4 regions of the Micromonospora sp. NPDC047707 genome follow, and region 4 is predicted to be linked to each of the others. Evidence: riboswitches for the same ligand, from Rfam matches in the RefSeq annotation. Region 4 holds a riboswitch; each other region holds the start of a gene.
The links. A riboswitch is a leader RNA that binds a small molecule or an ion and turns the genes downstream of it on or off. The one in region 4 is predicted to bind cobalamin.

Region 1 (2,170 bases), on a different contig from region 4:
CGATGAGCGAATGTGGCCGGCGCGTCCGTCCTGCGGGACGGCGCGCCGTCGCGGCAGCGGGATGTCCGCGCGCGACGAGAAGGTGACGGATGGGCCAGAAGATCGACAGGGTCGCGGTGGTGGTGGACGGCGCCGACTGGGTGGCGGTACGGCCGGAGGACTTCGACCGCTTGGACGCCTCCCGCCGCCAGGTCGGCGCCCGCGCCGCCCGGGCGACCCGGCTGGAGCACGAGTTGCGGGAGGCGCGGGCCCGTCTGGCGCGGATCGAGGAGATCCTCGCCGACGCGAGCCCGGCCGACTGCGTCTGTGAGCGTCTCACCGCAGTGCTGGCCGACGATCCGGCCGCCCACCGCCGACCACTGGTCAGAAGCCGTCGTCGACGTTGACGCCTACCGCCCGTGGCCTTCCTGCCGACGCACGACGCACGGGATGAGGCCCTGATCGGCCTGCGTCCGCGGGACGTCTCCACCCGACGATCGGAGATGGCGTTCGTCACCGTGACGAGGCGACGGCCGACAGGCTAGGGTGACGCTGCCGTGGTGTTCGGGAAGCCGGTGCGATGCCGGCGCGGCCCTCGCCACTGTGATCGGGAAGTCCGCGGCCCTCGTCGCTTGCGAGGTCACTGGGCGCCACGCGCCTGGGAAGGCCGGCCACGGACGTACCTCCCGTCAGCCAGGAGACCGGCCACGGCACAGCGATGACCCGTCCACGAGGTGCTGGAAGGCGGTCCCGATGCGCGTGCGCGCGATGCGGCCCACCCTGTCCCGGCGCGTTGCCGCGCCACTGTCCATCCTGCTCGTCCTGCTCGGCGGTTGCGCCACGGACGACACGCCCACGGCCGGGGCGTCGACCGCGCCGGTCACGGTGACCAACTGCGGCACCCCGGTCGCCGTCGCCGCGCCGCCGAAGCGGGCGGTCACCCTCAACCAGCCCGCCACCGAGATCATGCTGGCGCTCGGTCTGGGCGACCGGTTGGCGGGCACGGCGTACCTGGACGACGCGATCCTGCCCGAGCACGCCGCCACGTACGCCTCGGTTCCGGTGCTGTCGGAGAAGTACCCGTCGAAGGAGGCGCTGCTCGACGCGGAGCCGGACTTCGTCTACGCCTCGTTCCACAGTGCCTTCGGAGACGAGGGCGTCGGCGACCGCGCCGCGCTCGCGGGACTCGGCATCGGTACCTACCTGTCCCCGGCGGGCTGTCCGAAGCAGCACCGACCGGCCACGCTGACCGTCGACGACGTCTTCGCCGAGATCCGGGACGTCGCCGCCGTCTTCGGCGTGCCGGAGCGGGCCGAGAAGCTCATCGCCGACCAACGGGCCCGGATCACCGCGGCCGCCGCCCGGCTCGACGGCGCGGGCCAGGTGTCCGTGCTGTGGTGGGACGCCGGCACGGACGCGCCGAGCGTGGGTGCCTGCTGCGGCAGCCCCAACATGATCATGTCAGCGGCGGGGGTGCGCAACACCTTCGGTGACCTCGCCGGAAGCTGGGCCGACACCAGCTGGGAGACGGCCATCGAGCGGAACCCCGATGTGATCGTGCTGGTCGACGCGAGCTGGGACGCCGCAGCCGCGAAGAAGGCGTTCCTGACCCGGCACCCCACGCTGAAGAACCTGCCCGCGGTGGCCGGACAGCGGTTCGTCGTCATCCCGTTCTCGTCGACCTCTGCCGGCGTGCGCGTGGTGCAGGGGATCGAGACGCTCGCCGAGGGAGTGGTACAGCTTCCCGGAGCGGACCGCTGAGCCCCATGGCGGCGCGCACCGCCGAGACCGGCCACCCCGTCGGAACCGGCCGGGATGCCGGGCCGGCAGCAGCCGCCGCTGCCGTCCGGTACCGGTTCGGCACCGGGACGCTGCTGGTCCTGCTGCTCGCGGGCCTGGTGGGGTCGATCGGTGCCGCCGTCACCGTCGGGCCGGCCGACATCTCGGTGTCGACGGTGTGGGCGGTGGTGGCCGACCGCCTGGGTGTCGTCGACGCCGACGTCCCGCTGCTGCGCGAGCACATCGTCTGGCGGCTACGCCTACCGCGGGTGCTCGGCGCCGCCGCGGTCGGGGCAGGACTGGCCGCGGTCGGCGCGGTGATGCAGACCGTCACCCGCAATCCCCTGGCTGATCCGTACCTGCTCGGGGTCTCCTCCGGGGCGTCCCTCGGCGCGGTGGCGGTCCTCGTCGT
Region 2 (2,170 bases), on a different contig from region 4:
CGGGACTGAACGCCGGGCGGTGGGACTACATCTTCAGTGTGATCAAGAACTTCGGGCAGTGGCCGGACTTCGTCCTGCCGGACCGGTCCGAGGTCACGATGACGGTGCCGTTCATGCGGGCGTACACCGAACTGCTGGTGAGCACCTGTCACCGGCGGGGCGCGCACGCCATCGGCGGGATGGCCGCGTTCATCCCGAGCCGGGACCCGGAGGTCAACGAGGTGGCCCTCGCCCGGGTGCGGTCGGACAAGCGGCGGGAGGCCGGCGACGGGTTCGACGGGTCGTGGGTCGCCCACCCGGGCCTGGTCGACACGTGCCGGGAGGAGTTCGACGCGGTGCTGGGCGACCGCCCGAACCAGCTCGACCGACTCCGCGACGACGTCAGCGTCACCGCCGCAGACCTGCTCGCCGTCGACAAGACCCCGGGCCAGGTCACCGCCGCTGGGCTGCGGTCCAACATCGCGGTCGCGCTACGCTACATCGACGCCTGGCTCGGCGGCACCGGCGCGGTAGCGCTCCGGAACCTGATGGAGGACGCGGCCACCGCCGAGATCGCCCGCTGCCAGACCTGGCAGTGGCTGCACCACGGCACTCCCCTGGCCGACGGCGGTTGCGTGACGGACGAACTCGTCCGGTCGATCCTCGCCGAGGAACTCACCGCCCTGACGACGGGACGCGAGGGCGCCGAGCGGGACCGCGCCGAGCAGGCCGCACGGATCGTCGAGGACACCGCGTTCGGCGAGGACCTGCCGGCGTTCTTCACCACCGGGGCGTACGCCCGGCACCTCGGCCCGAATCGCAAGCCCGACGTCTCCATCGGCCAGGACGGGTCCTAACCGCGGTCGGCGCCGCGCCGGAGCCGGGAAGGAGCTGTTGGTCCTTCCCGGCTCCTACCTCTGCTCGACCCGGATCGGGGCGGAGGTAAGTCCGGTAATGGCCTGGAATCGGGAGCACGATCACGCCAGCCGGTGGCCCGGGCCATCGGCCCGCCGCGTGAGGAGGCCTAGGATGCGAGGCGGTGCTGGTACGCGCGGGCCGTGACGGGTCCGGGCGTCGCAAGAGGGAACCCGGTGTGAGTCCGGGACTGCCCCGCAGCGGTGAGAGGGAACGACCGCCGTCAGACGCACTGGACGCCCCGGGGTGTCCGGGAAGCGACGGCCACTAGGAGACCGGCCCGTCCGGTCGCGCCCACGAGTCCGAAGACCTGCCCGCACCGCGTGCGCAGCCGCGCACGCCGCCGTCGGCCTCGCGGGAGGGCCAGGGCGAGGCCGGTCGGCGACGCGCCTCCGGCCCTGCCAGCACCTTCCCCGAGCCGACAGCCGTAGTGCCGGACTCGAGGAAGGAACCTCAGGCAGATGACACCCTCGACCACCTTGGGCTATGGATTCGCCGACGCGTGGCACGCTGTGGCGGGCGCGGAGCCGGACGGGACCCGACCGGCACATGACGAGGGCGTGATGCGGGAGCTGGTCTCCTACATCGGCCCCGGGGAGACCGTGCTCGGCATCGCTGCGGACCAGTTCGCGGTGGAGGCGGCCACGGCCGGTGCGTACGTCACGGTGGTGGACCCGTCGCCGGAACGGCTCGCTCGGGTCACGGCCGAAGCCGACCGGCGCGGCGTCACCGTCGACAGCGTGCCGGCCCGCTGGCCGGAGGCGGCGGTCGCGCACCACGACGTGGTGGTCAGCGCCGGCGCGCTGCGCCGGCACCAGGATCTCCTGGCGGCGCTGCGCGCGATGGTGGTGCACGCCGACCGGCTGCTGCTCTGCGTCGACGACGCCGGCACGCTGGCCCCGCACGAGCAGGTCCTCGCGGCGCTCACCGGCGGGCCGGTGGTCAGGCAGCCGCCGCGGCACCTGCTCATCGCCGGCGTGCTTGCCGAACTGGGCCTGACGGCCGACGTAAGGATGGTGACCGGTGTCCGCACCGTCACCGGCACCGACGACGCCGACCTGGTCCGGCGGCTGGCCGGGCGGGCGCTGCCCGGGCCGGTGGCCGAGCGGTTGCTGGGGCTGCTCGCGCCGATGCTCAGCCGGACGACGGCCGGCGAGTGGCGCTACCGCTGTCCGACTCCGACCGGTCTGGTGGTGTGTCCGGTGTGACGGGTGGTTCGGCGAAGCCGGCCAGCAGCCGCTCGGCGGCGAGTGCCGGGGTGAGCGTGCCGTCGACG
Region 3 (2,170 bases), on a different contig from region 4:
GCCGGCCTGCTGGCCGCCGCCGTCGCCGCCGTCGCCCTGACCGCCGTCGAGCCGGCGCCCCGGGCGGCACACGCCGCGGCCTGCGTCGGCACCTCAGGGGTCACCGTGGTCGTCGACTTCGCCGCGCTCGGCGGCGGCGTCCAGGTCGCCTGCGCCCCGGGGGACCCGGCCACCGGCCTGGCCGCCCTGCAGGGCGCCGGCTTCACCGTCACCGGCACGAAGCGGTGGGGGTTGGCCTTCATCTGCCGGATCAACGGCAAGCCCACCGCCGCGACCGAGCCGTGCGTCAACACGCCGCCGGCCACCGCGTACTGGTCGTACTGGCACGCCCCGAGCGGCGGCGCCTGGTCCTACAGCACCTCCGGCGCGACCAGCTACAACCCGGCGCCGGGCAGCGTCGAGGGCTGGTCGTTCGGCGCGGGGGCCCCGCCGAGCATCGCCGCTCCCTGAGGCGCCGGCACCAGTGGTGTGACCAGCGGCGCACCGGGTGCCGGCCGCCGCTCTGGCGTCGTCGCGCGCTCGGGCGGTACGGTGTCGGCACCCCGGTGCACGCCGGGCACACAACTGCATACGTCCCGTGCGGGGGGAAGCCGGTAGAAGCCGGCGCTGACCCGCAACCGTGAGCGAACAACCTCTTCGCGAGCCGGAATGCCCCGCCCGGGACGAGCGGCTTCCACTGTCGAGGTCTACAGGGTGAAGTCCGGGCCGCCGAGGTCCGTCCACCCCCGCTCACCGCAGCAACGCGGAGCGGGGTGTCATTCCTCGGGGTGCTTTCCGGAGCCTTCACCGACCGCTCTGCGAAAGGCACCCCTCATGCCCCTGTCCCGGCGTCTCGCCACCGGCCTCGGCGCGGCCGCGGCGACGACTCTCGCCGTGATCGCCGCCGCCCCGCTGACCGTGGTGGCGGCACCCGCCCCGGCCCACGCAGCCGCCGCCCGCGACGCCGCGTCCTGGCTGGCCGACGAGTTCACCGACGGGTCGCTGCCCGGCCCGTTCGGCGGCCAGGACTGGGGCCTGACCATCGACGGCATCCTCGCGATGTCCGCCACCGGCGTGGCCACGCCGACCCGGCAGGCGGCGACCGCGCAGGTCGCGAAGCACGTGCGGTCCTACAACAGCTACGACGACTGGGGCATCGAGGGCTTCACCGACGGCGGGGCGACCGCGAAGCTGCTCTACGCCGCCTCCGCCGCCGGAGCCGATCCCACGGATTTCGGCGGATTCGACCTGCGGGCGGAGACCCTGTCGCTGATCGCCGGAGCGGACGCCGGACACCAGCGGGGACGGATCACCAGCCGCACCACCGCCGACAGCGGCCCGGACGCCAGCAACACGTTCGACCAGTCCTTCGCCGTGCTGGGCCTGGCCCGCAGCGGCGACGTGTCACCGGACACCGTGGACTTCCTCATCCGGCAGCAGTGCGCGGCGGGCGGTTTCCGGCTCTACCCGGACACTGCGGAGGGACCCTCGCCGTCCTGCGACGAGCAGCCGGACGCCACCCTCGACGTCGACTCGACCGCGATGGCCGTGCAGGCGCTGCTGGCCGCCGCCGAGGACGGCGCCACCGGCGCGGCCGACGCGGCGCGCAAGGGCGCGGACTGGCTGGTGGCCCAGCAGCACACCGACGGGTCGTTCGGTGGCTCGGGACCGACGACCGGCGCGAACTCGAACAGCACCGGCCTGGCCGGGCAGGCCCTCGCCGCCGCCGGACGCGACGCCGAGGCCGCCCGGGCCGCAGGGGCGCTGACCGCGCTGCAACTGACCGCGGCGAGCGGCGGCTCAGCCGCCACCGACGCGGGCGCCATCGCCTACAACACCGACGGGCTCACGACCGCCGTCGCGACCGGGATCGCCGACACCGACCGGGACCAGTGGCGCCGGGCCACCGCCCAGGCCCTGCTCGGGCTCGCCCAGGTGCCACTGGGCCGGATCGGCCTCGACCCGCCGCCCACGTCCCCGGAGCCCACCCCGACCGGCACGGCCTCGCCCACCGCCACCGCGTCCCCCACGCCCACCGGATCGCCGACGCCGACCGGCACTGCCACCACCAGCCCGACGCCGAGCGCCACCGTGACCAGCCCGTCGCAGACGCCCTCCCCCACCACCGCAGCGCCGACCACCGCCGCTCCGAGCACGACGCCGGCCGCCCCCGGGCTGGGCGGGCTGCCGA
Region 4 (2,170 bases):
TGACGATCCGCCCGTCGAACTCGGGGATGGCCACCTGCATGGCCGCGTCCAGCGGGGACAGTCCGGCGTCGCTGCCGGCCCACTGCGCGCGGGTGCTGGTGAGGCAGAGCGCCTGGATCACCGGTACGTCGAGGGCGGCGAGCGCGCCCACGTCCCAGGCGTCCTCGTCGCCGCCGCCGGAGGCGTCGGCGGCGACCGCGCCACCGGCGGCGAGGACCGTGACCAGCAGCGCGTCGCAGCGGGCGAAGAGCCCCAGCGGTCCGGCGCCGGCGGTCAGCCCGCGCAGCGAGCCGCAGAAGATCGGCAGGGCGTTGCCGCCGGCCGCCTCGACGGCGTCGGCGAGGGTGTCGACGAACGCGGTGTTGCCGGCCAGGGCGTGCGCCCGGTAGAAGACGATCCCGATGGTCGGCCGGTCCGGGTGGGCCGGCCGCTCGCCGTGGATCCCGTACGCCGGTGTGGGCGCGGGCGGGGCGAAGCCCTCGCCGGTGAGCAGCACCGTGTCGGACAGGAACCGGGCCAGCTGCGCCAGGTTCTCCGGACCGCCCTCCACCAGGTAGGACAGGGCCTCGGTGGCCACTCCGGACGGCACCGTGGAGACCGCCATCAGGTCCGCGTCCGGCACGCTCTCGCCGCCCAGCACGACCGTCGGCACGCCGGAGGCGAGCACCGCGGCCAGGCCGTCCGGCCACGCCGCCCGGCCGCCGAGCAGGCGTACGACGGCCAGGTCCGCACCGTCGACCAGCGCCGGTACGGCGTCGGCCGCGACCCGGGCCGGGTTGGCCAGGCGGTAGTCGGCGCCGCTCGCGCGGGCGGCGAGCAGGTCGGTGTCGGCGGTGGACAGCAGCAGGATGGGCACGAGGGAGCTCCGAAGAGTGACGCCCGCCCCCGGGGGTGAGGCCGGTCGGGCTGGGGGCGAGGGATGGCTGCTCGGTCAGCGGATGCGGTGGGCCGGCGCGCGGCGCGACGGTGCGCCGGGGCCGGCGGCGAGCGGGCTCGTCAGGCGCGTGGTCGGCGCCGACCGGCCCGGCCGGTCAGGGCGAAGCGACCGGCCGGGCCGGTCGGGGCGACGCGTGCGGAGCGGCTGGGCGTCCGGGCGGGGCGGCGGCGGGCGCGTCGGCACGCGCGAAACGGATACGACGATCGTCGTCGATGGCGGGGGCGCTGCGCGTCATCGGGTCCTCCTCGGGTGTCCACGCCCTGGGGTGCACCGACGGCCGAAGTATCCTGGCTCCCGGATCGACGCTCACCCCCGGCCTTCCAACCGCGCACGCGCGGCCGTGACTCGCGAGGGGGGATCGCTCCCCGGTGACAGTGGCGGGACCGCGCCGGAATCGCACCGGCTTCCTTCACTGCCGTCCGGCCGCGAATGCTGCCACACCTCCGACGGCCGGTCAACGCGGCCCACACGTGCCCGACGGTCCAGCTAGGATCGGTGTGATGGCGGACACCGACGGGGCGGCGAGCCCCGCCATCGAGTTCCATCACGTCGCCGGTCGGGTGTGGGTGACCCCTTTCGACCCGGATCCGGCCTGGGTCCGGCCCTCCGTCGCACTGGTCGCGGACGAGCGCGGCAGCGTGCTGGTCGACGCGGGCCAGAGCCCGGCGCACGCCGCCGAGATCCAGGTGGCGCTGCGGGCCGCCGGGCTCCCGGAGCCACGCTGGCTGGTCTACACCCACCACCACTGGGACCACGTGTGGGGCGCCTGCGCCTGGCCCGGCGTGGAGATCGTCGGCCACGTCACCGGCGCCGACCTGCTGCACGCCGAGGCGGCCCGCCCGTGGAGCACCCGCTACCTGCGGGAGCAGGTCCGCGCCGACCCGCGGCTCGGGCCGAGCTTCCGGGCCCGGGCGCTCGCCGTGGACTCCTGGGACGATTTCACGGTCCGGCCGCCCACGCGGACGTTCACCGACGAGCTGGAGATGCCCACCGGCGTCCTGGTCCGGCACGTCGGCGGCCACCACGCCCCCGACTCGACCGTGGTGGTCGACCCGGCCTCGGGCGTGCTGCTCCTCGGCGACAGCTGGTACCCGCCGCCGCTGCACCTGCGCTCGCCCGACGACGGGCCGGACCTGGCCCTGGTCCGCCGCCTGCTCACCGACGACGTCGGCTGGTACGTCTCCAGCCACAGCCCGACGATGACCCTCGACGAGGCGCGCGCCGCCGTCGCGG

Region 1: another riboswitch for cobalamin. It lies ahead of AB0873_RS17310 (ABC transporter substrate-binding protein); the one in region 4 lies ahead of cobN (cobaltochelatase subunit CobN).
Region 2: another riboswitch for cobalamin. It lies ahead of AB0873_RS17340 (hypothetical protein); the one in region 4 lies ahead of cobN (cobaltochelatase subunit CobN).
Region 3: another riboswitch for cobalamin. It lies ahead of AB0873_RS17370 (cell wall anchor protein); the one in region 4 lies ahead of cobN (cobaltochelatase subunit CobN).

Annotation. Positions count from the first base shown of each region.
Region 1 covers NZ_JBEYSU010000014.1:31,546-33,715, reverse strand. Annotated here, with positions in the region: gene AB0873_RS17315 (hypothetical protein) at 90-386, shown strand; cobalamin riboswitch at 521-704, shown strand; gene AB0873_RS17310 (ABC transporter substrate-binding protein) at 733-1,740, shown strand; gene AB0873_RS17305 (iron chelate uptake ABC transporter family permease subunit) at 1,746-2,170, shown strand, end outside.
Region 2 covers NZ_JBEYSU010000014.1:40,040-42,209, forward strand. Annotated here, with positions in the region: gene aceB (malate synthase A) at 1-836, shown strand, start outside; cobalamin riboswitch at 1,058-1,206, shown strand; gene AB0873_RS17340 (hypothetical protein) at 1,356-2,102, shown strand; gene meaB (methylmalonyl Co-A mutase-associated GTPase MeaB) at 2,029-2,170, opposite strand, start outside.
Region 3 covers NZ_JBEYSU010000014.1:48,676-50,845, forward strand. Annotated here, with positions in the region: gene AB0873_RS17365 (hypothetical protein) at 1-450, shown strand, start outside; cobalamin riboswitch at 538-676, shown strand; gene AB0873_RS17370 (cell wall anchor protein) at 814-2,170, shown strand, end outside.
Region 4 covers NZ_JBEYSU010000028.1:26,500-28,669, forward strand. Annotated here, with positions in the region: partial or broken gene cobN (cobaltochelatase subunit CobN) at 1-859, opposite strand, end outside; cobalamin riboswitch at 1,218-1,347, opposite strand; gene AB0873_RS24245 (MBL fold metallo-hydrolase) at 1,438-2,170, shown strand, end outside.